2 linked regions of the Bdellovibrio bacteriovorus genome follow. The protein of the gene in region 1 binds, or shares a complex with, the protein of each later gene. Links are inferred from orthologs where the notes say so. Each region holds a gene or a part of one and is shown on either strand. Other genes may lie near its edges. The genes, in order: dnaG and dnaB.

Evidence for each region.
Region 2: the proteins of dnaG (region 1) and dnaB are in contact, whole or in part, in a crystal structure (PDB 2R6A), measured with the Geobacillus stearothermophilus proteins. The link is inferred for Bdellovibrio bacteriovorus from one-to-one orthologs. Residues at the interface, in WP_049624496.1 of Geobacillus stearothermophilus: Lys456, Leu457, Leu458, Pro459, Ala460, Asn463, Ala464, Leu467, Leu535, Leu536, Ile537, Ala538, Gln544, Glu545, Asp548, Tyr549, His552; in WP_033016901.1 of Geobacillus stearothermophilus: Ser13, Glu15, Ala16, Gln18, Glu91, Leu92, Asp94, Ala95, Val96, Pro97, Thr98, Ala99, Ala100, Asn101, Tyr104, Tyr105, Ile108.

What each region holds. Positions count from the first base shown.
Region 1 is NZ_LUKD01000001.1:1,655,060-1,664,365, forward strand. The notes cover bases 6,365-9,306. They hold dnaG (DNA primase), read left to right. Parts: upstream 6,365-6,876; coding sequence 6,877-8,736; downstream 8,737-9,306. Other genes in these bases: AZI87_RS08030 (GatB/YqeY domain-containing protein), read left to right, coding at 6,422-6,868; rpoD (RNA polymerase sigma factor RpoD), read left to right, coding at 8,751-9,306. Also shown: AZI87_RS07990 (M48 family metalloprotease), read right to left, coding at 1-206; AZI87_RS07995 (protein-glutamine glutaminase family protein), read left to right, coding at 328-1,257; AZI87_RS08000 (hypothetical protein), read left to right, coding at 1,259-1,534; AZI87_RS08005 (DEAD/DEAH box helicase), read right to left, coding at 1,535-3,094; tRNA adenosine(34) deaminase TadA, read right to left, coding at 3,124-4,056; AZI87_RS08015 (TerC family protein), read right to left, coding at 4,056-4,805; AZI87_RS08020 (hypothetical protein), read right to left, coding at 4,848-5,909; rpsU (30S ribosomal protein S21), read left to right, coding at 6,080-6,274. UniProt on the Escherichia coli protein: RNA polymerase that catalyzes the synthesis of short RNA molecules used as primers for DNA polymerase during DNA replication.
Region 2 is NZ_LUKD01000001.1:1,486,322-1,503,229, reverse strand. The notes cover bases 3,339-6,218. They hold dnaB (replicative DNA helicase), read left to right. Parts: upstream 3,339-4,010; coding sequence 4,011-5,426; downstream 5,427-6,218. Other genes in these bases: AZI87_RS07205 (SDR family oxidoreductase), read left to right, coding at 5,441-6,218; AZI87_RS07215 (helix-turn-helix domain-containing protein), read left to right, coding at 3,551-3,850; AZI87_RS07220 (radical SAM protein), read left to right, coding at 3,339-3,509. Outside these bases: AZI87_RS07230 (hypothetical protein), read right to left, coding at 1-268; AZI87_RS07225 (DNA translocase FtsK), read right to left, coding at 343-2,724; more of AZI87_RS07220, read left to right, coding at 2,871-3,338; more of AZI87_RS07205, read left to right, coding at 6,219-6,373; AZI87_RS07200 (hypothetical protein), read left to right, coding at 6,482-6,676; AZI87_RS07195 (S1 family peptidase), read right to left, coding at 6,751-7,599; rplI (50S ribosomal protein L9), read right to left, coding at 7,796-8,239; AZI87_RS07185 (DUF2232 domain-containing protein), read right to left, coding at 8,256-9,143; rpsF (30S ribosomal protein S6), read right to left, coding at 9,159-9,611; AZI87_RS07175 (FHA domain-containing protein), read left to right, coding at 9,761-10,453; AZI87_RS07170 (alpha/beta fold hydrolase), read left to right, coding at 10,463-11,344; AZI87_RS07165 (S8 family serine peptidase), read right to left, coding at 11,424-13,067; AZI87_RS07160 (hypothetical protein), read right to left, coding at 13,278-13,526; AZI87_RS07155 (SGNH/GDSL hydrolase family protein), read right to left, coding at 13,658-14,407; AZI87_RS07150 (succinate dehydrogenase/fumarate reductase iron-sulfur subunit), read right to left, coding at 14,525-15,313; AZI87_RS07145 (fumarate reductase/succinate dehydrogenase flavoprotein subunit), read right to left, coding at 15,324-16,908. UniProt on the Escherichia coli protein: The main replicative DNA helicase, it participates in initiation and elongation during chromosome replication. Travels ahead of the DNA replisome, separating dsDNA into templates for DNA synthesis.

The sequences.
Region 1 (9,306 bases):
GCTTCCTTAGTCAGATTTCGTTCTTGATCGTATGTCAAAGTGGTTTCATCACCGCGCAGATTCCCCTCGCGTTGGCGGTGCTGTTCGGTCGAGCACGCCGCCATTAAAAGGGGAATGGAAGTCAGAAAAGTTCTTCTTCCCATTGGGGTGCTAATCCATTGATCTAAGACTTCATCGAGTTTTAATAGAGCTTCTTTTTGATTCATATAAAAACTAAAGCAAACGCCTTTCTGAAGAGCCACATTTTCTTTCGTGAAAACAGGCGAAAGTCCAGGTCAAACCCCTTGGGCCCGGGCGTAAAAATTCCGAAAAAGAAGCATGCGTTTTATGTACGTATTGCTATTTCTTTTTAGTTTCCATTTTTCTTGGGCCATCACCCCCGAAGAAGCCTGTCAGTTTAAGGAAGCCGTTCAAGCAGCGCCAGATGATTTTTCATCCCGCGATCGCATGATGGCGGAAGAGCTTTGCAGTGCCGCTGGTCACTACGAAGAACCTTTGCTGCCGGATCAGAACGCTTCAAAAAAAGTCGGCACCTCGGCGGCGATGACGGACTATTCCGAGTTCTATCAGTCACTTTCAAAGTCCTTAAACAGTTTAAATAAACCCGAGATCTGCGACCCGAAGGAAAACGCTCCGAAAGGCGTCGTTTATCCGACGATGACTTTAGCAAAAACGGCTGCCGGGAACATTCCGGTGTCTGTGTTGACGGAAGACGAAGCTAAAAAGATTTTCTCTGAATTTTCTAAAGACGAAAGATATGCTTTCGGTGCAACTCAAAACGGGTGCTACGCCCGCGCCCATATTTTTGCGCAACAGATGGAGAAAAAAGGTATTCGCGTCGCCAAGATGTTTTTAGAAGGGGAGCTCATCATTCCTGAAGAGAAGCGACAATATCCCGAAAACTACATGTGGAATTACCATGTGGCCCCCGTTGTCGCCGTTCAAACCAAAAAGGGAATTGAGTTGCATGTTTTAGATCCGGCTCTGTATGACAAGCCGGTACCGGTGAAGCAGTGGACAGATAAACTTTTGACGACTCCACAAGCGAAGAAAGAAGCTCTTGCGTACATCACTGATCGTTTTAATTTAGGGCCTTTACGTGGCGAAACTTTGCCCTCGGCCAAGAACGAACCCAATCGTTTGAAATGGCATGCTGCGGACACAGTTCAATCTGAGCAAGAATTAGAGGCTCGTCGTGAAGAACAAAGTATGTTGGCTTATGAGCGAGAGCAGTTAAAGCGCGAGAAGGGACTTTAAGATGAAATTCATTCTAGTGACGTTGCTTCTGTTTTCTCAAATCTCATGGGCGCAGACATCTACGCCGAAGTCGCAATCATTTACCGACAAAGTATATAAGATTGAAAACGTGAACGAAAAAGTGCGCGTGTCCTTTAAGCTTCATCCCAGCATTTATGAACTGACGGGTAACGAGCCGTTTATGGATAATCTCAAACAAAGTTTGAAATTAAAAAAACCAGTGAAGTTTTCCATCGATCAAAAGACACGCAAAATTATTGATGTGAAAGGGCCTTAGTTAGCCCTTTCTGCCAAATCCAAAAAATCTTCTTTTAGGTTTTTGACCTTCTGATTTTTTTCCACCGCTGTTAGATCCGCCACTATTTTTGTGGGGAGCTGCTTTGTGGGGTTTTCCACTGTGGCTTCCGCTATGGGAGCTTGCACTTTTCGAAGCTTCTGCTCTGTGAGGTTTGTTTCCCCCGTGAGAAGCATCACTTTTTCCTGAATCGTGTCTGTGTGGTTTATTTCCTCCGCCATGAGCAGGGCTTTTCGGTGCGCCTTTTTTAGAATCTGCGTGATGTGGTTTACCACCACCGCCACCAAAGGAGCGCTTCGGTTTTTGACCAGCGCGATTCTTGGCCTTGTTCTCTAGGCGTTGACCTTCAAGAATGGCTTTCGCTTTACCCGCACTCATGACTTGAGCTTTCTCAACAGCTTCAGAGTGATAAGGTTGATTCTTCACGACCGGAACCGGCTGACGAGTGACTTTCTCAATCGCGTACATGAAGGATTTTTCTTCCGCTGTACAGAAAGAGATCGCCGCTCCCGAAGCCCCGGCACGCGCCGTTCTTCCGATACGGTGAACGTAGCTTTCAGGAATATGGGGAACTTCAAGATTGATAACGTGAGTGATACCTTCGATGTCGATACCACGCGCAGCGATGTCCGTAGCAACAAGAACGCGAACGTCCCCGTTGCGGAAATCTTCTAGGGCTCTTTGGCGAGCGTTTTGAGATTTATCACCATGGATGCCCGCCGCCGTGATGTTCGCTTTGACAAGTTTATCTACGACACGATTTGCCCCGTGTTTCATTTGCACGAAGACCAGAACTTTATAAAGATCATTGTCGTTTAGAAGATGAATCAATAGATCCAATTTATCTTTCTTCTCAACGTACATCACTTTTTGATCCACTTTTTCTGCCGTCGAAGACGTCGGCGTTACTTCCACTTTTTCTGGATTTACTAAAATGCTGTGCGCGAGTTTAGAAATCTCAGGTGGCATCGTTGCCGAAAAGAATAAGTTATGACGTTTCTTAGGAAGCAAAGGCAGAATGCGTTTAATATCCTGCATGAATCCCATATCCAGCATACGATCGGCTTCATCCAGGACAAAGATTTCCACTTTATCCAAACGTAAAAACTTTTGAGAAAATAAATCTAACAAGCGGCCCGGAGTCGCAACCAGAATATCAACACCCGCTTGCAAAGCTCTGACTTGCGGGTTTTGTCCTACGCCACCATAGATGACGGCATGTTTTAGCTTTAAGTGCTTGCTGTAAGCTTCAATATTTTCGTGAATTTGAATCGCCAACTCACGTGTCGGAGTTAAGATCAAAGCGCGCGGGCATTTTGCCTCGGGACGCGTATGATGTTTTGCTAGGTTCTGCAAGATCGGCAAACTAAACGCGGCCGTTTTTCCAGTTCCTGTTTGGGCAATACCCAAAAGGTCTTTCCCTTGCAAAAGAATAGGGATGGCTGCCAACTGAATGGGAGTTGGATTTTCATATCCTGCTTCTTTTAACGCAAATTGAAGAGGGGCTATTAAGGGAAGATCGGTAAATTTTGTCGTTGTCATGAAAGGCCGTTGTAACAGCCTAAAGGCCTTTAGCGCAAGGCGGATTTCTTTTGAGCGGTTTTCAGCAATTTTTGCACTGCCCACAGGATGTCTTTGTTATATGCAAAGATCTGTGAAGCATCTTTTGTTCTCATCCAGGCAACACCTTTGTGATAATCGGCATCGTCCACTTTATGAGGGGGAGTCCATTCCTGATCTAACTCTGCCAAATAGAACACAGTTCGACAGGCGTGCACTTTTCCATTCCAAGGGAAGTCGTACTTTCTTTCAAAGGCCGTTTCTTCAATAATGCGGACCTTATAACCTGTTTCTTCCAGACATTCGCGGGCGGCGGCTTCGGGAAGGCTTTCACCAGGCTCAATCGCGCCCCCAGGTAAAAAGAAATAAGGGGCTTGTGACGTTGGATCTACGGCATGAAATCCCAGAATTTGATTTTTGTGAACCACCACAACGGAGGTTCGTTCACGATAGACCTTTTCGGATTTCTCTGTCTTTTTTTCTTCACGGCGGTCTTGAAAGAAGCCTTGCAGAAGGGCCGCGCACTCTTCAGCTAGAACACCGCCAGCCACTTCCACTTGATGATTTAGTCGAGCGTCGTTCAGTACTTGGTAAAGGCTTTGAACCGCGCCACCTTTAGGATCCGAAGCGCCATAGACCACGCGTTTTATTCGAGCTTGTTGAATCGCTCCGGCGCACATCACACAAGGCTCTAGCGTGACATACAAAGTGCAATCACTCAGTCGCCAGCTTTGTTTTTTTTGTGAAGCTTTATGAAGGGCAAAGAGTTCAGCATGTCCCAAAGGAGTCTGCTGTCGCTCACGAGTATTGATTGCCCAAGAAACCAGGCCTTCAGGTCCAACAAGAAGAGCGGCAATAGGAACTTCTCCTTTGTCCGCTGCTTTACGCGCAAGATTTAAAGCCTTGCGCATCCAATATGAGTCTTGTTGGGAGATAGAGGACACTATTTTTCCTCGGCCACTCTTTCACGAAGCTTAACGTGATCCTTCACACTCGCTTTACGCATGCGAATGTTCAACATCTCAACACCGACGGAGAATGCCATCGCGAAGTAAACATATCCTTTTGGAATGTGAACTTCTAAAGCCTCGACAATCAAAGTGAAACCGATCATCAGAAGGAAGCTCAACGCTAAAATTTTCAATGAAGGATGGGAATCAACGAAATCGCTGATGCTTTTCGCAGAGAAAATCATAACTGCGGTCGAAGCTAGAACCGCCGCGATCATCACGGACAATTCTTTCACCATACCTACGGCAGTGATAACAGAGTCTAACGAGAATACGATGTCCAAAAGAAGAATCTGGATGATCACCGCACCGAAAGAATGCGCGACGTTCTTAGACTGACTTCCATCAACGCCCTCAAGCTTGTGATGAATTTCAGCCGTACTTTTAACGATAAGAAACAAACCACCCAGAAGCAGAATCAAGTCGCGACCTGAAATCTCTTGGCCCAGGGCAGAGAAAATAGGCTCTGTAAGACCGATGATCCAAGACAAAGAGAACAAAAGCAAAATACGAGTCAAAACCGCAAGACCCAAGCCCGTCATGCGCGCTTTTTGCTGTTGGTCTTTAGGAAGTTTGCCAGCAAGAATCGAAATAAAGATAACGTTGTCGATTCCGAGCACAAGTTCCAAAGCGAACAATGTACCAAAGGCAATCCAGATTTGAGGGTTCGAAAGCATTTCCATCATAGTGGTAAAACTCCTTTATGAGCTAAAGGAGTTTATAAACTACTTTGTGGCTTTTGGGTATTTAAGATCTCTTTGGTAGAACGCTTCTAGCCAAGATTTTTTGGGAAATAAAACATCCCATTTCTTTTCTAACGAGTAAGCCATGTACGGCGTTTGCACGCGGTAGTTCCATTCACCTTGGAGGCTAAGCACATGGAAAGTGAAGCTCTCAGCAAAGTCTTCATAAGGTGAAACGGCCGCATAAGTTGAAACGAAGTTTGTCTGATCCAGTTGTCGATAGAAGCTTTCCATGTCGGCGACTGTCAGGCGTTCATTACAACCATAAAAACAAAGCTTATCCCAAAGTGGAAAACGTTGTGCATCCTGTGGATACATCGGGTTTTTCCAGCTTAAAGCACCAAAAGAATTTGCCGCGGGAACCATTTTCCCAAACTCGACCGGATCCCACTTGCTCAAATCACAAGTTTCATTCGCAGGGCAGACAAATTCATTCGCGGAATTTGCAAAATCTAAAATATGACCGATTTCGTGAATGAAAATATATTGAAGCGCGGACAAGCTATGCGGAAGGATAACTTCGACTCGCGGTCCATCTGGTAAGTGTACAAAAGGAGGGGCGATAATGCCGAAAGCTTTTTGCTCTTTCCAACCGAAGACGGAAGTCGCGTCGTATGCTGTTTCTAAAAGTGTACGGCGAACCCCGATAAAAGAACCTTCGACCTCGCCTTTTTCGTTGGCGCGAATGATACCCGCATAGGCTAAAGACTCCACATCACTTTCAACGAAAATAGCATCAAGTCCGCAAAAAGCCTTTTGCAGCTTTTCGGGCAAAATATCGTAGATCTTTTCAATGGGGGCGGCGAAGTTTTCGGACCCGCTAAGACACTGGCGGGGGCCATTCGGTGAAGATGAGTTATCCACCAAACAGATCACTTGTTTGATGCGGTCTCGGCAGCTAACTGAATTCAACGGAGTGAATCTTTGGCTAGGGGTGCGTTCAATTTGGAATTCTGAGGGCTTCAGGATGTAAAAATCCTCCCAGGCAAAGGCCGCCGGAGTTAAGGATAAGACCAGTAATATCAAACAGATAAGATTTCTCATAAACACCCCTCGATGAATTTTTCCCGTGCTTTCCCTGGCTGCGCAATAAAAAAGCACATTGGAAATAATAATTCATCGCGTTAAGACCCCGAGACTTGCGCCTTTTATGCCGCTTTGTTATACACTCATCTCTCATTTTCCACATCGAAGGGCAGGTGATTGTCGTGGCAATGGTTAAGATCAAAGACGGTGAGTCTTTTGAATCTGCTTTCAGAAAATTCAAAAAATCTTGCGAAAAAGCAGGAATTCTTTCTGAAGTTAAAAAACGTGAACACTTTGAAAAGCCCTCAGTAAGACTTAAAAAGAAGTCTCTTGCAGCTCGTAAACGCGCTGTAAAAAAATCGAGAAAAGGCTGGAACGACTAGTCCTTCCTTTGCGAAGATAGTTTTTCAAGAGGCGGCCCAAAAGGTCGCCTCTGTTCTTACAGACAGACTGTTGAATAAGACCCATCCGACTTCATTGAACTTCTTGCGGCTGCGCCTTTTTGAACAGTCTTACTCTCGGAGGTATCGATGGAAATCAAAGATCAAATCACTGCGGATATCAAAGCCGCGATGCTCGCGAAAGACAGTGCTAAGTTGGGAGCTCTTCGTATGCTCCAAGCCGCGATCAAAAACCGTGAAATCGACATGCGCCCGAACCCAATCACAGGTGATGAAGTTCTTGGCGTAGTTAAAAAACTTGTTAAGCAAAGAAAAGAATCTATCGAGCAGTTTCAACAAGCAGGTCGTCAAGACCTTGTAGATCAAGAATCTGCAGAGTTGAAAGTTCTTGAAGTTTATTTGCCAGCACAAATGAGCCGTGAACAAATCGAAGCTCTTGTAACTGAAGTGATTGCAGCTACTGGCGCGAAAACTGTGAAAGACATGGGACCTGTGATGAAAGAAGTCATCGCTCGTTCTGGCGGTGCGGCTGATAACAAAGTAGTAAGCGAAGTAATCAAATCTAAACTTGCGTAAGAAGGTTCATGAGATTTTCTCAAGACTTTATCGAGAGAGTTTCCGAGGCCAATAACCTCGTCGATATCATCTCTCAATATACTCAGTTAAAACCAAGTGGTAGCGGCCTTATGGGCCGCTGTCCATTTCCTGATCACGTCGAAAAGACGGCGTCGTTCTCTGTTTCTGAGACGAAACAAGTCTATCACTGCTTCGGCTGTCACAAGAGTGGAAATATGTTTTCATTCTTACGTGATTACCAGGGTATGAGTTTTCCTGAAGCGGTCGAGTATCTTGCTAATCGCGCTAGCATTCCAATGCCAGCTCCTGAAAAGAACGAAGGAGCTCAAGACCAAGTCGCTGAAAAAAAGAAGTTGTTGTTAAAAGTAAATAAGCTCGCAGCTCATTACTTTTCAGAGCAACTTCACCGTGTTCCTAACGATCATCCGGTGAAAAAATATATCGCCAGCCGTGGCCTTTCTAAAGAAGTCATCGAGACTTTCGGGATTGGCTATGCGGTTGCCGAATGGGATGGGCTAGAAAAGCATTTAGCTTCTCACAACATCTCTATGGCCTTGGCCGAAGAAGCGCGTCTGGTAAAGGCTCGCACGAATAAATCCGGTTACTTTGATATCTTCCGTGATCGTTTGATGTTCCCGATTTTCTCGGCGATGGGTGAGCCTATTGCTTTCGGTGGACGTTATTTAGAGAAGAAAGAAAACGAACCGAAGTACCTGAATTCTCCTGAAACACCGGTCTTTATTAAGGGGAAAGTGCTTTACGGACTTTCTCAGACCGCTCGTTATATCCGCAGTGATGACATGGCCCTTATTGTAGAGGGGTACATGGATTTAGTTTCTTTATATCAGGCGGGTATTCGTAACGTCGTTGCGACAATGGGAACGGCTTTGACGCCGGATCATGGGAAAATGCTTAAACGCATGACCAAAAACGTGGTGGCGATGTTTGACGGCGACTCTGCCGGAATGGAAGCCGCCGAACGCAGTCTACCGATTCTACTAGCTGCCGATTTGTATCCAAAGGGCCTGACGCTTCCGAACAGCATGGACCCTGACGATTACGTGAAAAAGTATGGGGCGGAAGCCTTGAAGGCCGAGCTTGATAAGGCTCCAGACCTTTTTGTGATGATTTTAGCGCGTTGGATGGAAGGTTATCGGGGCGAGGCTTCGGAAAAAGTGAAGCTCGCAGATAAGCTAAAACCTTTATTTGAGGTCATCCCGGACTTGCGCTTAAGAGATCTGTATTTGGCCGAGGCCGCCCAAAAAATGAGCGTAACTCTGCCCTGGTTGCGTCAAGCTGTCGGAATACAGGGAAGTGGTCCTGTTTCTTCGCAAAACCGTTCGGCTATGACTAGGACGGTGCAGCCAAGCCCGCAGACTAACCCTCAAGGCCCGGCTCCCGTGTCCCAATCAGTAGAGGGTGGCAAAATCTCCCTTAAAGGAGCCTCTAAAGCTGAACTTCTGCTATTAGGATTGGTACTCAAAAGTCGTGCCAATTTTGATCAATTTGTGAATGAAAAATTGCTTGAGAGCGTCGCCCACGACGGAGTGAAAAAGATCCTAGAAAAGGCGACGGATGTGTATAGACAAGATCTTAATAAGTTTGATAAGTTGACCAGTCTGCTTGTCTCTTACGTCGATCAGCCTGAATATTTATTTCAAGCCGGTCCACAAGCTGAAACCGAGCCAGGGTTCGATGAAGAGGCCGAGATGAAGCTCTTGCGTGATTGCTTTAAACGCGTGCGTGAAAATTTCTTAAGAGAGCAAGCAAAGCAATTGGCGCGAGATCTTAAAAACGAACCTAGTTCGGAAAAGTTGGAACAGATTATGAATATTCAGAGAAACCGAATCTCTCTGAATAAAGGGTAAAAGGCGGGGTATTGATGAAACCGAACCTACCAAACAAACAAGAGAAAGAGCCCGTAAAGGTTCTTTCCCTGCAAGAACAAGAAACGTTGATTAAAGAAGAAATTCAACGATTTCTGAAGCTTGCGAAGGAAAAAGGCGCGTTGACTATTGAAGAGATCAACGACCTTCTTCCGCCTGAAATTATCGCTCCTTCGGTGCTCGATGCATTCATGCACGCGCTTGAGGGTGGTGGTGTAGTAATTTCAGACTTGTCTGAAACTTCGAAAGAAGAAGAGGGCGAAGGAGCATTCCTTGAAAGCCCGGATTCTGAAGACGAAGAAATAGATGATGAAGAAAAAGCCGAAAGCGAAGACGTAAAGGGTAATGACCCTGTTCGTCTTTATTTGCGTAAAATGGGTAGCGTCTCTCTTTTAACTCGTGAGGGTGAAGTTGAGATTGCCCGTCGTATTGAAAAAGGGGAGCGTGAAATCGTTCGTGCGATCCTTTTGTCACCTCTAGGTACGTACGAGATCATTCAACTTGGTAAACGTCTTGATGAAGGCCGTATCAAAGTTAAATCGATCTTCCGTG
Region 2 (16,908 bases), 160 kb from region 1 along the record:
TTCCAGCGAAACCAAGATCCATGTTTTGATCCATCCAGATGCCATCAGCACCGATAGAACGAACTGACATAGACATTGAACCTTTAATGAAGCCCATGTCGATGTTGTAGTTAGCGTTGTCGCCAACTTTCCAGTCCAAACCCATTGTTTGAGCTTGATCCATGATCGCTGCGTTTTGGATGTTAGCCAAAACTTCAACTGCAGTTGGAGCAGCAACAGCGTTAACTGAGAACGCAAGACCTAGAGCGGCGATAAGAGCCTTAACCATAAATTCCTCCTTGAATGGTTTTTATTGTGGTGTCTTAATCACACCGACCTAAGGAGGTAGAGTCAAGGCTCAAATTATTGTTCTCTAAAACTACTGACGAGAACTTGACGCGGCTTGCTGCCGTTCGCAGGGCCCACGACACCTTCTTTTTCAAAGATTTCAATCAGTCGTGCAGCACGTGGATAACCGAGTCTAAACTTTCTTTGAATCAAAGACGCAGAAATTTCTTTCTGTTCAGAAGCCCACGATAAAATTTCATCGTAACGTTCATCGTATTCTTCTTCACCAAAGCCGCCACCGCCGGAATCGCCAGCTTCCGCACCATCGCCACCAGCAAATCCATCAAGAGCTTTCATCGCCAATGGATCATATTCTGGTTCCGCTTGCGCCGCCCAGTGTTTCACGACGTTGCCAATTTCTTTATCGGAAAGATAAGGCCCATGATGGCGAGTCGGTTTTCCAACGCCTGGAGCTTGGAACAACATATCCCCATTCGGAAGCAAACGTTCTGCGCCTGAATCATCAATGATGATACGGGAATCCATTTTAGACGCCACTTTCAAAGCCACGCGTCCTGGAATATTTGTTTTAATCAAACCGGTTACAACGTCTTTACGCGGTGATTGAGTGGCAACAATCAAGTGGATGCCGCAGGCGCGCGCTTTTTGCGTCAGGCGCTGAATCGGCTCTTCGATGTTTTGTTTTTCCACGATCATTAAATCCGCAAGCTCATCCACGACAATCACGATAAATGGAAGCGGTTGATAGTAATACTGCTCAAGTTTGGCTTTTCCTTCTTCGAGCTCCAAATTGATTTTTTCGTGTTCTTCAATTTCCGCTTTTGAAAGCCCGCCGGTTTTTTCATTGAAGGCTTCAATTTTACCGACGCCGAATTTCGATAAAGATTTATAACGCTTTTCCATTTCGCGCACCGCCCACTTCAAAGCCGTTGCGGCTTTCTTTGGTTCCGTCACGTGAGGAAGAACTAAGTGAGGCACTGTAGAAAACGGAGCTAAGTCGACCATTTTAGGGTCAATCAAAACCAAACGCAGTGTCTTTGGAGAATGGCGGAACAAAAGACCCGTGATAATAGAGCCGACGAACACCGACTTACCCGAACCCGTTGTACCCGCGATCAAAAGATGCGGCATCTTACGAAGATCCACCACTTTAGGTTCGCCATCCACGGCGCGACCGACAGCCATCGGTAACGCAAGATCTTCACTCCAGAACTGATCTTCGGCGATCAAGTCTTTATAATAAACCGTCTCACGCTTTAAGTTCGCTGTTTCAATACCAACAACATCTGTTCCCGGGATATGACCCACGACACGGACAGATTCAGAAGAAAGAGCCAAAGACAAATCATCTTCAAGCTCTGAAATCTTACTGATCTTAACATCCGCATTTGGTTTAAACTCATACATCGTAACAAGCGGGCCGGGCTTTGCATCCTGGATCGATCCTTCGATCGAGAAGTTCTTAAGCTTTTCCACCAATGAATCCGCTTTTCTTTGAATCTCAGCTTTATCAATTTTAATACGGGACGCTGGAGGGTCTTCTAAAAGAGCCAGCTTCGGCATATCCCAATTTTCAATACGACGAGGTGGTTTCGCCTTCATAACAACTTTGCGCTTTTGCGCAAGCTTCAGGGCCGGCGTTTCTTCCTCTTCCTCTTCGATTTCTTCTTCTTCTTCGTCTTCTGCAGCTTCAGCATCTGCCTCAAGAAGCGCGTTTAGATCCTCGTCTTCTTCCTCTTCATCTTTTCCAACAAATTTTTTGTCTGATAGCGGGAAGACAGTTTTAGGTTTCTCGTCTTTAGCCTCTAACTTTTTAGCTTTGGCTTTTTTCTCTTTCACAAACATGCCGGCAAAAAAGCCCGCAAGCTTATCCATGATTTTCTTCTTCTTTAAGAAAGCCATAAAACCGCGCGGAGTTTCTGAAAGCTCTTGCAAAGATTTTTCGAAATAGAACACGATGAGCACAGCCATTAACGAAAGCAGAATAACTTGCACACCGATTGAATTAAAGGCGCGCATCAAAGCCTGAGAGACTCCCAAGCCTAAAAGACCACCCAGATAAATCTGCTCTTTGAAAACTTTTGTCGTAGGTAAATAAAGCGACAAAAGAGCCGCAATATTCACAATCAAAAGAAGAGCCCAGACAAAGCGAATATTCTTAAGATTGAGCGGCTCCCCCTGAAAGCTTGCGTACGCAATACGTAAAAAGCTCACAACGACAACCCACGCCGCCAGCCCGAAAGCCTGATAAAGCATGTCTGCAAGGAAACTTCCCACGATACCGCAATAGTTCGTGGCCTTAAGCCCTTGCCCAATAGAATTCATGGAGGGATCAAATGGATTGTAGCTGAACAAAGCCAGGGCGAGGAAAAGCCCTAAACCTAAAAAGCTGATTGCAATGACGTCCTGACGAAACTTCTTAAGAAAATGATTCATTTAAAAAATTTACGAAATTTCCCGTAGTTAGTCATTCTAACAGGCGCATCCTTGACTTAAGACTGGTGCGGTTTCGAAAAATGCCGTATACACGTATCCTTGCAACGAGCCTGACCCGCAGGGTCAACGCCAGGAGCCTGTTTAGCATGCTAAAAATAAACGAGATTTTCTATAGTGTTCAAGGTGAAACGACGTATGTGGGACTTCCCACCGTGTTCGTGCGCCTGACGGCATGCAATCTGCGCTGCACTTACTGCGACACCAAATATTCTTATTATGAAGGTGAGTTGCAAAGCCTGGAAACAATTCTAAAAGAAATCGAAACACACAAAACACCGTATGTCTGCATCACCGGTGGAGAACCTCTTTTACAAAAAGAAGTTCACACATTGATGAAGACATTATGTGATCGCAGTTACAAAGTTTCTTTGGAAACCAGCGGATCAAAAAGCATCGAGCACGTCGATCCGCGCGTAAAAATAATTTTGGATGTGAAAACTCCTGATAGTGGAGCCGCAGATTCTTTCTTGATGAACAACATCAGCTTTTCCACGCCCAGCACGGAATACAAGTTTGTTATTTGTTCTGAAAAAGATTTTGAATGGTCCGAAGAATTCTGTCGTCAACACAATTTATTTGAAAAATTTGTGGTTTTATACAGCCCATCATACGGCCAAGTGTCTGAACGCTGGTTGGCAGAAAAAATTTTGCATCAAAATTCATCTGCGAGGTTGCAATTGCAGCTGCATAAGTATATTTGGTCTCCCGAAACACGCGGAGTGTAGTCCACTCCAAAAATAATAAGCTGAACATTCTTGGGAGTTCCATGACGCCGAACCTAAACAGTTCCGATAATCTTTTTGTCGCTAATCTTCAGTCCGTAAGCTTGGAAAAGCTTGTGAAGAGCAAACTAGAAGTTTTATTTGCTCAACAAAAAGAAGCTCAAGTTGAGTTGAATGGTTTGTACAACGTCGTTATCGAACAAGTAGAAAAGCCTCTTTTAGAGCTGGCTTTGCGCGCTTATAACGGAAATCAAGTTAAAACTGCGCAAATGCTTGGCATCAATCGCAACACACTTAAGAAGAAAATTGACAACTATAAGATTCGTGTAAAAAAACTGAACTAAGAGATTAGTTTTCGGAAGAATGCTTTGGATTCTAGTGAACCGAAGCATTTATCAGAAAACTTGTGCACCGGCGGGCCCGTTTAGAACCACCATCTTTGTAGAAGCCCCGCAATTTTTTTAGTCTTTTGTTTTAAATCTTCGTTACTCTTAGAGGGGTTCAATGAGTACACGGATTCCACCTCAGAATATTGAGGCCGAACAGTCTATTTTGGGCGGTCTCATGCTAGACCGAGAAGCTTTGGACCAAGTGGGTGATATCCTTGTGGCTGAAGACTTCTACAAGCCGTCTCACCAGAAGATTTTTAACGCCATCAAAGAGCTTCACAGCAAAAATCAACCTGTGGACATCATCACCGTGACGAATATTCTTCAAGGTGAAGGCTCTATGGAGATGGCCGGCGGACCCGAGTATTTGGTCAGCCTTTTAGATAAAACAATTTCCTCTGCAAATATCGTTACTCACGCAAAGATCGTAAAAGATAAAGCGACGTTGCGTAAGTTGATTCAAGTTAATAGTTCTCTTATTGAAAAAGCGTACGAACAGGATTTCGCGGACGTTGAATCGTTTGTCGATCAAGCTGAAAGTGAAATCTTTAAAGTCGGTGAAGCCAAAGCTGCTACGGGCCTTGTTGGCTCTATGGAAATCGTGCGTGCTTCCATCAAGAAATTAGAAGAGCTTTATAAAAATCAGGTCGAAGTCACGGGCCTTGCTACCGGCTTTAAACGCCTAGATGAAATGACTGCCGGACTTCACCCTGGCGAGATGACAATCATTGCCGCTCGTCCTTCCATGGGTAAGACAGCGTTCTCTCTTAATATCGCACAACACGTGGCTTTAAAGCTTAAAAAGACTGTGGCCTATTTCTCTCTAGAGATGGGTAAAGAGTCCATGATGATGCGTATGTTGGCGGCCGAAGCGAAAGTGGGCTTGGGTTCCCTTCGTAACGGTAAAGTCAGCGATTCTGAATGGCCTCGCTTGATTCATGCGGCTAGTCTTCTTTCTGAAGCCAGCATCTTTATCGATGATACGCCAGGTGTTTCACCTTTTGAAATTCGCTCTAAGGCGCGTCGCTTGAAAGCTGAACACGGATTAGATTTGATCATGATCGACTACTTGCAGTTGATGAGCATGAAGCAAAAAATGTCTTCACGTGAGCAAGAGGTTGCAGAAATCTCTAAATCTTTGAAGGCCATCGCCAAAGAATTGAAAATTCCTGTTATTGCTCTTGCCCAGCTGAATCGTGGGGTGGAAGGCCGTACAGAGAAAAAACCAATGCTTTCTGACCTGCGTGAGTCCGGATCGATCGAACAAGATGCCGACGTTATCATGATGCTTTATCGTGATGACTACTATGATAAAGAAAATCCAGATAAACAAGGTCACGCCGAAGTGATCGTGGGTAAGCAGCGTAACGGTGCCACTGGCCCCGTTAAAATGCGTTTCGATGCCCAATACAATAGATTCCGTGATGCCGAGCCGGAAGAGCGTAACATCAACCCGATGCCGCCACCGCAAGCTCCACCTCCGATGCCAGGCGGCAGACCTAAAAACTTTGCACCAGGCGCACCAGTTTAAGATAATGGGCTTCTATGAGGCCCTTACTTTACTTCTTTCAGCGTAAATCAAAACCTCAAGCGTTTAAGCCCGTGGTCTTAGTCACGGGTTGTTCCGCTGGCATTGGCTTAGCCTTAGCCGAACTTCTTTATCACTGCCAAGAATATCGTGTCGTAGCCACCGCCCGTGAGCACAGTCTTGAAAAAGTGCGCTCGCACTTTTTAGAAAACGATCGCTTCATAATTCGTCCTTTGGACGTGACCATCGAAGAAGACCGCGTGCGCCTTTATAACGAGATTCAAAAAACCTGGGGTGGAGTTGATATCCTGATAAATAACGCCGGTATTTCGTATCGTTCGGTCATTGAGCACATGACTGAAAAAGATGAAGAGCTGCAAATGGCCACCAATTATTTTGGCCCGATGGGACTGATTCGCCTTTCTCTGCCACACATGCGCGCCACCGGCCGTGGTAAGATCATAAATATTTCTTCGGTCAGTGGGATGTTAGCCATGCCGACGATGGCATCTTATTCAGCCTCTAAATTCGCGTTAGAGGGCGCCAGCGAAGCCTTGTGGTATGAAATGCGGCCCTTCGGTGTGACTATCACCCTCGTGCAGCCAGGCTTTATTCACAGCAATTCTTTCAAGAACGTGTATCACACCGAATTGTCGGATCCGACTCGCAATTGGAGCGGCCCTTATTGCGACTTCTATCAGAACATGACTCCGTTTGTGGAAAAGATGATGAACATGTCGCTAACCACTCCAGAAAAAATTGCGAAGCAGGTTTTGAAAGTGATGAAGCAAGAAAATCCGCCGCTCTGGATTCCAGCGACCCTGGATGCGACACTCTTTTATTACATTCGTCGTTTGCTGCCTCGACGTATCCTTTTGCCATTCCTCTATTGGAATCTGCCTAAGGCACGTACTTGGTCTAAGGAACATTCCCACCGTCGACAGAAGTAAGCTAGACCAAAGCCCAAAGCCGTTTTTTGGAATTGAGTTCTCTTTAACCTCTTGATTTAGTCAAAGCGTCTTACAAAGCGAGACCCTTGTTAAGCATGGAGGCTGATCATGGGAGAAACTTTAGCAAAGACAGTGATTGCGGCAACCGGACTGCCTCAGGATCCTGTCGAACGTGAATTCAATGCCCTGTTAGAAAAGTACGGGAAAAGCCCAGAAACGCTCACCATTGAAGAGTTGCGTGAAGTCATGGCTGAATACCTTCAGTTGGTTTTCCTTGAAATGCAGGACGAGCAGAGCGCTTAAAAAATATCTTCGATAATACAAAATAAAAAAGGCTCCTCATCGGGAGCCTTTTCTTTTTAGCTTTTATCTAAAAACTATTTTCCAGAAAGCTTTTTCAAAGCGTCTTTTACGAAAGTAGATTCAGATTTCACTTTTGTGTAAACGCTTACTAGAGAGCAGTCATCTTTTCCGTCTTTACCAGCACCGCGGCTAGTAACACCCCAAACATATTGAGTGCCGTTCACTTCAAGGAAAGCCGGACCACCAGAGTCACCGTGGCAAGCACCTTTACCTTGAGTTTGATCAAGAAGGATTTCGTGTTTACCGAAATCTTCAACGATCTCAACGTCGACTTTGCGAAGTTTGTTATCGCTTTTTGTATTCACGCCATCAGTTTCGATCAAACCGTAACCAGCCAAAGTCACTTTTTTACCCGCTGTCAAAAGTGTCTCGTCATCCAAGAACTTCGCAAGTTGGTAACCAGGAGCCATCGCGCCAGAGAATTTAACAAGAGCTAGGTCATGAGCGTCTTCACCTTGCTCACCCGTTTTTCCGTATTCTGTATGAATAACGTAATCTACAACAAGACGGATATCGCCTCTTTGCATGTTATTTAGATCTGTATTGAAGATCACATAAAGAGCGACCTCTTTATATTCGGAACCCACTTCAGGAACGCAGTGACCTGCAGTCAAAACGATATTTGAAGTTAGCAAAGAACCTGTGCAGATGAATTGACCTTCTTGGCCATCTTGAGTGACCACAGAAGCCACTAGAGCCACCGTAGACTTCGCAATAACGTCTTTAGAATCAACAGGAACGCCACCAATTATAGATGTGCTATCAGCGCCTAGTTGAACAGAGTTCTGTTTCGCAGGAGAGCAGGCAATCAAAGATCCCAAAAGACCTGTAACTAGAGCTGCTTTAAAAACTGTGGATTTCATAGTGACCCCCCAAAGTGAGGGCCGTTAAACACCCAAAATGGAACCAGTGCAATACAAATTTTCAAATATTTAAGATAACAAAGTCTTATAGTGGAAGTGCGTCATTTTTAAGCAGGTGAAATGACTATAAAAAAAGGGATCTCTTTTGACGGAGATCCCTTTTAAGAACTTTCGATTTACCGAAACTTTCTCGTTATTACGCTCTTTCAACAGAGATCTGGATTTTTGCTTCCATACCTTCTGCGTAGCGAACAACTGCCTTGTGTTGACCCAATACTTTGATTGGCTCTTCAAGGTGAATGTCACGACGGTCTACTGAGTGACCCATTTTTTGCAATTCTTTAGAGATATCTGTTGTAGTAACAGTACCGAAAAGTTTGTCAGTCTCACCAGCAGCCAATTTGAATGTTACAGTTGTGCCGTTGATTTTGTTCAAAAGCTCTTGGCGTTCTGCCAATGCTTTTTTCTTTTTAGCTTCAGCTACGCGTTTCAAGTGTTCGTACTCTTTTACGCGTTTTTCAGTAGCTTCCGCTGCCAATTTACGTGGGAACAAGAAGTTTCTTGCGAAACCTTCAGAAACGTTCACCAACTCACCAACACGACCTACATCTTTAACGTCTTTTTGAAGAATAACTTTCATGTGATCTCCATTTTTGTTAGTTGCTTTCAGCAGGCTTCACCTTGTTCAGGCGAGCTCTGAAATCAACCCAGTAATCGATCAAGCCAACCACGCTCAAAACAAGCAATAACTGACCGACCAAAATTATGTACGTCAGAACTCTCATGAAAACACCGGCTTTCATAGAATTCAGAAATACCTCCAACACTGCCAGCCCCTGAAAGAAATAAAGAACGATAACAACGTTCACAATATTCACTGCGAGGATGGAAGTGGCCTTACCGCCAAAACTCACCATTGTTAGAAGGAAGGCAGTCATCGCAACCCAAATCACAAAATCCGGAACGCGATATTCTAACAACTTGAGCTGAGAGGCAATTTTCTCACGGGGCAAATTGAGCCATGAAAAAACCCTTCTCTCAAAAATTAATCCCACACCCAACGTTATGATTAAAAGAATAACGATGGCTGAAGGAATCTGCTGCACCAGAATTGCCGGATCCAATTTCACCGCCGGATTCATTTTTTGAACCTGAGCGGAAAACTGCTCCATTAATTTTTGGACTTCAGCATACGTGTTGATTCCGTTCTTTTGAAGTGCTCCAAAAAGTCCCAAGCCAGCGGCTGCAGAACCAATTGCGACACTCGCAAGTCCAGAGATCCACCACCCAACACCCTTTTGCTCTAACTCCATGTAGGCCCCTAAAGTCATCCAAACAGAGCCAAGGAAAAGCGCCAGAGGTTGTGCGTTCAGGAGCCACGCCGCTCCCGTTGCCACAAGTCCCAAAATCCAAAAGGCGAGGGGACCGTAGGCTTTACGTAGTACACGAAGAAGAGGCGCTCCCATAACCACAGTCAACATCGACAACAAAATCGAGAGAGATGAAATTGTGATGAATTTCTGTGGCGTCGCGGTCTTCTTCATGGATTACGCTCTTAATTATTCGCCTTTTTCGAAACGTTCTGCTTTTGCAGCTGCGAAGGCAGCTTTACGAGCAGCGGCTTTTGCTTCACGCTCTTTTTCGCGAGCAGCAGATTCAGAAAGACCTTTTTTGAAGCCTTCCATGAACTTAGCCAAAGAAACACGCTCGTCCAAACGAGTGTGCATAAAGCGAAGAACTTTGTCGTTGATACGCATAGTTCTTTCAAGCTCAGCGATAGCTTGAGTATCTGCTTCGAACGTAGAGTGGAAGTAGATAGCTTTTTTCATTTTGCCGATGGGAGTTGCTAGAGTTCTTTTACCCCAAGTTTCCAAAGAGTTGATTGAACCTTTGAAAGATTCGATCGTAGCTTTGTTCTTTTTGAACAAATCTTTTTGCTCTTCAAGAGTTGCATCTGGGTGCATAAGAACCACAACTTCGTATGGCTTTTTCGCAGATTTAGTAGTTTCCATGAACTATATCCTTTCGGTTTAAGCCCCCACCATAGTGAGCGGGAGCAAGGATGACTTTTTTAAAATGTTTAGAGGGTTTAGCACGGCTTAGGACCAAGCACAAGGATTAGGCATTTGAATAGTGAATAAACCGGTCCTAGAATACTTAAATGGTCACTTTTATTGAGATTCTTGATGGCCCCAATGAGGGTTCCCGCTTCAAGGTTGAAGACGGAATCACCCTGGGTCGCTCCAAGGCCGACATCATTATCAAAGACCCCAAAGTTTCGGGGACCCACGCCCAGATCTCTATCGACGGGAAGGGGCAGTTTGTTTTGATGGATTTAGACTCCTCCAACGGCATCCATATTAGTGGTCGCCGTGTAAAAAAAGTGGCGTTATTACCAGGGGTTATCTTTGAGGTAGGTCGCACCCAGTTTAAAGTTATTTCGGTCGAAGAAGAGATCGCGATCGATTTCAGTCGACTTGTGACGTGGCGCAATATTTTAAAGGACAAGCTGTCAGAGGTCACACCTCCCGAGCCCTCCGAACAAAGCCTCGTATTGCAAAGATTTAGCCCCGCGTTAAAGCTCACGTTCACCCAAGGTATTCAGACGGATGAGGAAATTATTTTAGGCTATGGGCCCCGTAAAGCGGGTTCCGAGTCCTTAGATATCGAACTTCACGATGAAGATGCCCCCAAAGAGGCTTTCGAACTTCATCCCGGTCCAGGTATGGTTGAATTAAAAATCAAAGCTCCTGGTCGTGTGACTCTTAACAATAAGTCCGTTGATGCCGAAATGCTTAAAGATGGCGACTTGATTTCTTTTGGAAACACGCTCATTAAAGTGACGTACTTGTAGAGAGGCTTCATGTTAACAACACCCAAAACCACCGGCAGCTTTGAAAGCTTCGACGGCACTCCGATTTATTATGAAGTGCGCGGGGAGGGTGAGCCTTTAATTCTGATCTACGGTATTGCCTGTATCATGAACCACTGGCACCACCAGATCGAATATTTTTCCCACAAATACAAAGTCATCACTTTCGACCTTCGCGGACACCAAAAAAGCAACCCAGTGACCGACATGAGTCAGTTAACGATGGAAGCTTTGGCAAAAGACGTTTTTGCTTTGATGAAGCATTTAGAGATCAAACAGGCTCATTTTGCAGGACATAGCTTCGGCGCTCCTATCATGCTCAAAGCTTATGATGAAAAGCCGGAGGCTTTTGCATCGATGATTTTCATTAATGGCTTTGCTCGCAATCCTATTAAGGGAATGTTTGGCCTGGATGTGATCGAACCCTTCTTTTATTTCGTGAAAGAACAATACGAAAAGCAACCCTACATGTGGAATACTCTGTGGAAATTGGCTGTTGATAATCCTATGTCTGTGTATATCGCGGCTCTGGCTGGTGGATTCAATCTTCGCGTCAGTCATATAAAAGATATCGAAGTGTACTTAAGAGGCGTGGCGCGCTTAAATCTTGAAGTCTTCATCACTTTATTTGAAGAGCTGATGGAATATAACGGGGAATCAGTTTTAGAAAATATCAAGGTGCCCGCACTCATCATCTCGGGCGAAAAAGACATGGTGACGCCTTTACGTTTCCAATATCATTTCAAAGAGACGATCAAACATTCTGAGTTTGTACTTGTGCCGTATGGCTCACACTGCACGCAGTTGGATTTTCCTGATTATACAAATTTAAAAATGGAAAAGTTTTTAAAAGAAGTGTCTTCCAAAAAATAGTTCTTAATTTTTATTTTATCTGAAAATAAAAAAGCCACCTCAAAAGGTGGCTTTTTAGTTTTTCTTTTCAGCTTAAAGATTATCTGTAAGCCGCTTTCGTGATATCAAACCCGTAGCGTTGAACAGAATCATCAGATGTGAAAACGATTTTTACGTACTCACCGTCAATTGTTGTTGAGAACGAGTCGTCGTTTTTACCGCTCATGTCAGAGACCTTCTTGCCGTTAGCATCGAAGAACTCCACTTTGTCATAATCTCTTTCTGTGTCGAATTTAGAGAAGTACAAAGCGATCTGTTTTGCTCCTGGAACACGAACTTCAAACTCTTCCTTCGTTTTTTCTTTATATGGATGAGCCGAAGAAATGCTGACAGGAACAGTTTGCCAGTTGATCGGATCATTTGGATCTGGAGCCGGCAATGTATTTGTCAACATTGCATAAGCATTCACCATGCCACCTTTAGATTTACCACGAAGTCCCGCGATTGGTTTAGAGGTCGCGATAATTCTTTCTTTCATTTCAAGCGCTGTCAGGTTCGGCTCGTTAGAAGCCAATAGAACCGCCATACCAGAAACGTGTGGAGTCGCCATCGAAGTTCCAGACCATGAATCGTATTTTCCACCAGTGATAGAAGACACGATATTCACACCCGGAGCACCTACGTGAACTTTTGTTTTGCCGTAGTTAGAGAAAGAAGCGATTTGGCCTCTGTTATCAATCGCCGCTACCGAAAGTACGTTTGGTACATCGTATGTAGCAGGGTATGTTGGGCTCGCGTCGTTATTATTAGACTCGTTACCCGCCGCCGCGACGAAAAGTGCGCCAGCAGCATTCGATCTTTCGATAGCTTGCTTCAAAGTTTCAGAGTAACCACCGCCACCCCAAGAGTTCGACATGATTTTCGCACCCATTTTTGTTGCGTAGTCGATTCCTTTTAAAGCGCCATCAAGTGAGCCTGAACCGCTTGCAGAAAGGAACTTCACGCCCATGATACGAACGTTCCAAGCTACACCCACGATACCTTTGCCGTCATCACCCGTACCACCAATAGTGCCCGAGCAGTGAGAACCGTGACCGTGATCATCGAGTGGATTACCAGTTGGAGCGTTCGCATTAACGAAATTCGCACCGTGGATATCGTCAACGATACCATTTCCGTCGTCGTCAACTCCTGGTTTACCATTCGCTTCAACTTCGTTCGTCCACATATTGCTAACTAGATCCGGGTGATTGTAATCAACACCTGTATCGATAACAGCGACGATAATGTCTTTAGATCCTGTTGTGATATCCCATGCTTGTTCTGCACCGATATCTACACCTGCAATACCTGCGCGACGCTCAGAATCTTGTTGTCCGCTATTTTTCAATCCCCACAGTTGACCCAACATCGGGTCATTTGGAGTTTTGTTAATTCTGTAGATGTAGTTTGGTTCTACGATGTCTACAATTGGATTTTCAGAAAGGGATTTAACTACGTTTGACTGGATTTCAAACACCGGGCGTTTGATAACCACAATGTTTTGTCCGGGAATAGTGTCTTTTACGTAAGACCCCAGTTGCGCGCTAAGAACATTGATCGAAGATTTCGCGGAAACAGAGTCTTTCAATTTAACAATGTATTCGCCTGGAACTGATTCAGCTGGCGCCGCAAACGCATTAGCACCAATAAGTAGTAAGCCTACCATGGCTGCTTTAGAGGCTCTTTCCATAAGCCTTTTCATAATCCCCTCCTTCATTGGGTGATTTTCAAGCGAACGAACGAGGAAAAATTTTCCCTGAACGTGCCCAGTTCCAAAATGGTACCAATGTGAAGGTGAGCTGGTTATTAAATTTTGTAGAGGAGAATTACTTGGGGCCAATTCTTAGCACTAGGTCGTGTTTTTCCAGACGAAGGACAAGGAATTTTCTAGCCATTCTTCTAATAGACGAGACTAAGACACGGCCTTTTTTCCGGACGTTGGTCGTGTTTCTTGCTCGATAAAATCAAAACTCAACTGTTGTGGAGATTTGAGTGTCGCGATTTTCTGTGGGTTTGCAGCGATCTCTTTTTTCTCTGAAGGAGTTGTAACATTGACTCCATAAGAAGCTTTCATGAGGTGTTTAATAAATGCTTCTTTGACACTGTCCGGAGCATCTTTGTTGAAACCTAACTCTTGCATCAATACATCAATCTTCTTCATAGCCAATCCTTGGTCTAGTTTCGGAAGTTTGTTGCGTTAGCTTTAGAAGAAATCAAAAAAGATGTGATGTCGAAGATGTCTCTGTATGAGACGACCTTAGATGCAGAGTTTAAAGGTTAAAAATTATAATATTATTTTACACCGTCAGGATTTTTAGAGCGGGATTTTGCAGTATTCGCTTCAACTTCACGAATGCGGTCCGCGACACCGCGCGCCCATTTTGCGCCATTTTTAGCGTCAAAATGTAAACCGTCTGAAGTTGTCTTGATGTCGTTTTCACTAATACCGATTTCCGTGGTGCTGTCGATGACCTGACAACGGGGAGCCACTTCATTCTTGATGATTTCAATTACGCGAGCGAGGCGCATGTTCGACTTAAAATAGGGTTTTGAGAGCGCTTTATCAGTCCACGTTGGCGTCACCCAGTAACAAGTGCCATTGAATTTGTTTTTGTTCAGCACTTCGGTGATCTGCTTAACTTGTGCAACAACGGTTCTATCAGACTGAGAATTGGGATTTTTGTAATCGGCAAAGTTATCGCCCAATTCGATAATAACTCTTCGCGGTTTTTCTTCATCTAAGAGGGTAGATAGCAATGGGGCCGTTGCTTTGGTTCCGCCAGGAACAACCTTCTGTTTGTCGTTTTTTCTGTCCGCAAAACCATAACTCAAAGTCCGTTTTGCTTCGGATGAGTCCGTGAATGAGCGAGCCGTTCCACCCGCAAGACCCACGGTGCGCACATTCTCTTGCGCCACTTCGCTGAAATATTTGTGAAGATTTTCACCAAAAGGTCCCACGACGTGTGAATCGCCAATGATCAAAGTGTTCGCCAGCGAAGTCGTAGAAATTAATAATGAAAGAACCAAAGCGGACTTATTCATTCCTTTATGTTGCCGTCGATATTCCTGAAACACAAGACAGCACAAGAAGGGGCTGGGTAAAAATAAAAAAGGGAGCCTTTTAGACTCCCTTTTTTACATCATATTTGATTTTAAAAACTAGCCCGCGCCGCCATCACTGTGTTTTTCACGCTTCGTTGCGTTCGCCACTAGGAATTCACGGTTCATACGAGAGATGTTTGTAAGTTGAATGTCCTTAGGACAAGCCGCCTCACAAGCACCTGTTGTCGTACAAGCACCGAACCCTTCGGCATCCATCGCAGCCACCATGCGAAGAGCACGTTCTTTTCTTTCAACCTGACCTTGCGGAAGCAAAGCCATGTGCGAGATTTTTGCTGAAGTGAATAGAGCAGCTGAAGCGTTCTTACAAGCAGCCACACACGCACCACATTGTATGCATGTTGCAGATGACATCGCCTCATCCGCGTCTGCTTTTGGAACCAGGATCGCATTTGCATCAACAGCATTGCCAGCATTTTGACTGATGTAACCACCCGCAGAGATAATTCTATCCATTGCAGAACGATTCACCATTAAGTCTTTAATAACCGGGAAAGCTTGTGCGCGGAAAGGCTCAATCGTCAACGTTGCGCCGTCCGTGAAATTTCTCATGTGCAATTGGCACACGGTTGTTGATTTCATGGGACCGTGAGCTTCACCGTCGATCACAAAACCACACGCACCACAAATACCTTCGCGGCAGTCATGGTCAAATGCGATAGGCTCGTCACCTTTAGAAACAAGCTCTTCGTTCACAGCATCTAGCATCTCAAGGAAAGAAGCGTCTTCAGACACATTCTTAGCTTGCAAATCTACGAAGCCGCCTTGGTCTTTAGGACCTTTTTGTCTCCACACTCTTAAAGTCAGATTCAATGTTTTTCCAGCCATGTTACGCCTCTTATTTATAGCTACGAGTTGCTAGATGTACGTTTTCAAATTTCAATTCTTCAGTGTGGCGAACAGAGGCTTTGTTTTCGCCTGTGTATTCCCACGCAGCCACGTGACAGAAGTTCGCGTCGTCACGTTTTGCTTCACCGTCAACTTGGTATTCTTCACGGAAGTGACCGCCGCAAGACTCTTTACGTTCCAAAGCATCGCGACACATCAACTCGCCAAGCTCCATGAAGTCTGCAACGCGTCCGGCTTTTTCAAGCTCTACGTTCAGATAGTTTGCATCACCAGGGATGCGCACATTCTGCCAGAATTCTTCACGCAATTTTGGAATCTCTTGAAGAGCTTTTTTAAGACCTTCTTCGTTACGACCCATGCCACAGTATTCCCACATGATATTTCCAAGTTCTTTGTGGAAGCTATCAACTGTGCGGTTACCTTTGATGTTCATAAGTTTAGAGATCTCTTGTTTCACACCATGTTCAGCCGCTTTAAAGGCATCGTTCGTGATCGAAACTTTTTCAAGCTTCGTTGAACCAAGATAGTTACCCAAAGTATATGGAAGAACGAAGTAACCGTCTGCCAAACCTTGCATCAATGCCGAAGCACCAAGACGATTCGCACCGTGGTCAGAGAAGTTTGCTTCACCCGCGACGAACAAGCCTGGAATTGTTGATTCCAAGTTGTAATCAACCCACAAACCACCCATTGTGTAGTGAGGAGCAGGGTAGATCATCATTGGTTGTTTGTACGGATTTTGACCTGTGATCTTTTCGTACATTTCAAACAAGTTTCCATAACGCTCAGAAATTTTGTCTTCACCCAAACGTTTAATGGAATCTGCGAAATCAAGGTAAACCGCTTTACCAGATTCATTCACGCCACGGCCTTCATCACAACGATACTTCGCCTGACGAGAAGCCACATCACGAGGAGCCAAGTTACCGAATGAAGGGTAAACGCGCTCTAGATAGTAATCGCGTTCGTTTTCTGGAATGTCGTTTGGATGACGTTTGTCACCAACGGCTTTTGGAACCCACACGCGACCGTCGTTACGAAGAGACTCAGACATCAAAGTTAGTTTTGATTGGTTTTCTCCGTGAACCGGGATGCAAGTTGGATGGATTTGTGTGTAACAAGGATTGGCGAAGTAAGCACCACGTTTGTGGGCTTTCCAAGCCGCCGTCACGGCACAAGCCATCGCATTTGTTGAAAGGAAGAAGACGTTTGAGTAACCGCCGCTGGCGATAACAACAGCGTCTGCTTCGTGAGATTCAATTTCGCCTGTGATCAAGTTACGTACGATGATACCGCGTGCTTTTCCATCAACGATAACAAGGTCCAACATTTCACGACGAGTGCGAAGTTCAACCGTGCCCGCATCAACTTGTCTCATCATCTCTGAGTAAGCACCCAAAAGAAGCTGTTGTCCTGTCTGACCGCGAGCATAGAATGTACGAGAAACTTGCGCTCCACCGAAAGAACGGTTTGCTAAAGTTCCACCGTATTCGCGAGCAAATGGAACACCTTGCGCCACCATTTGGTCGATGATGTTCGCCGACACTTCGGCCAAACGATAAACGTTGGCTTCA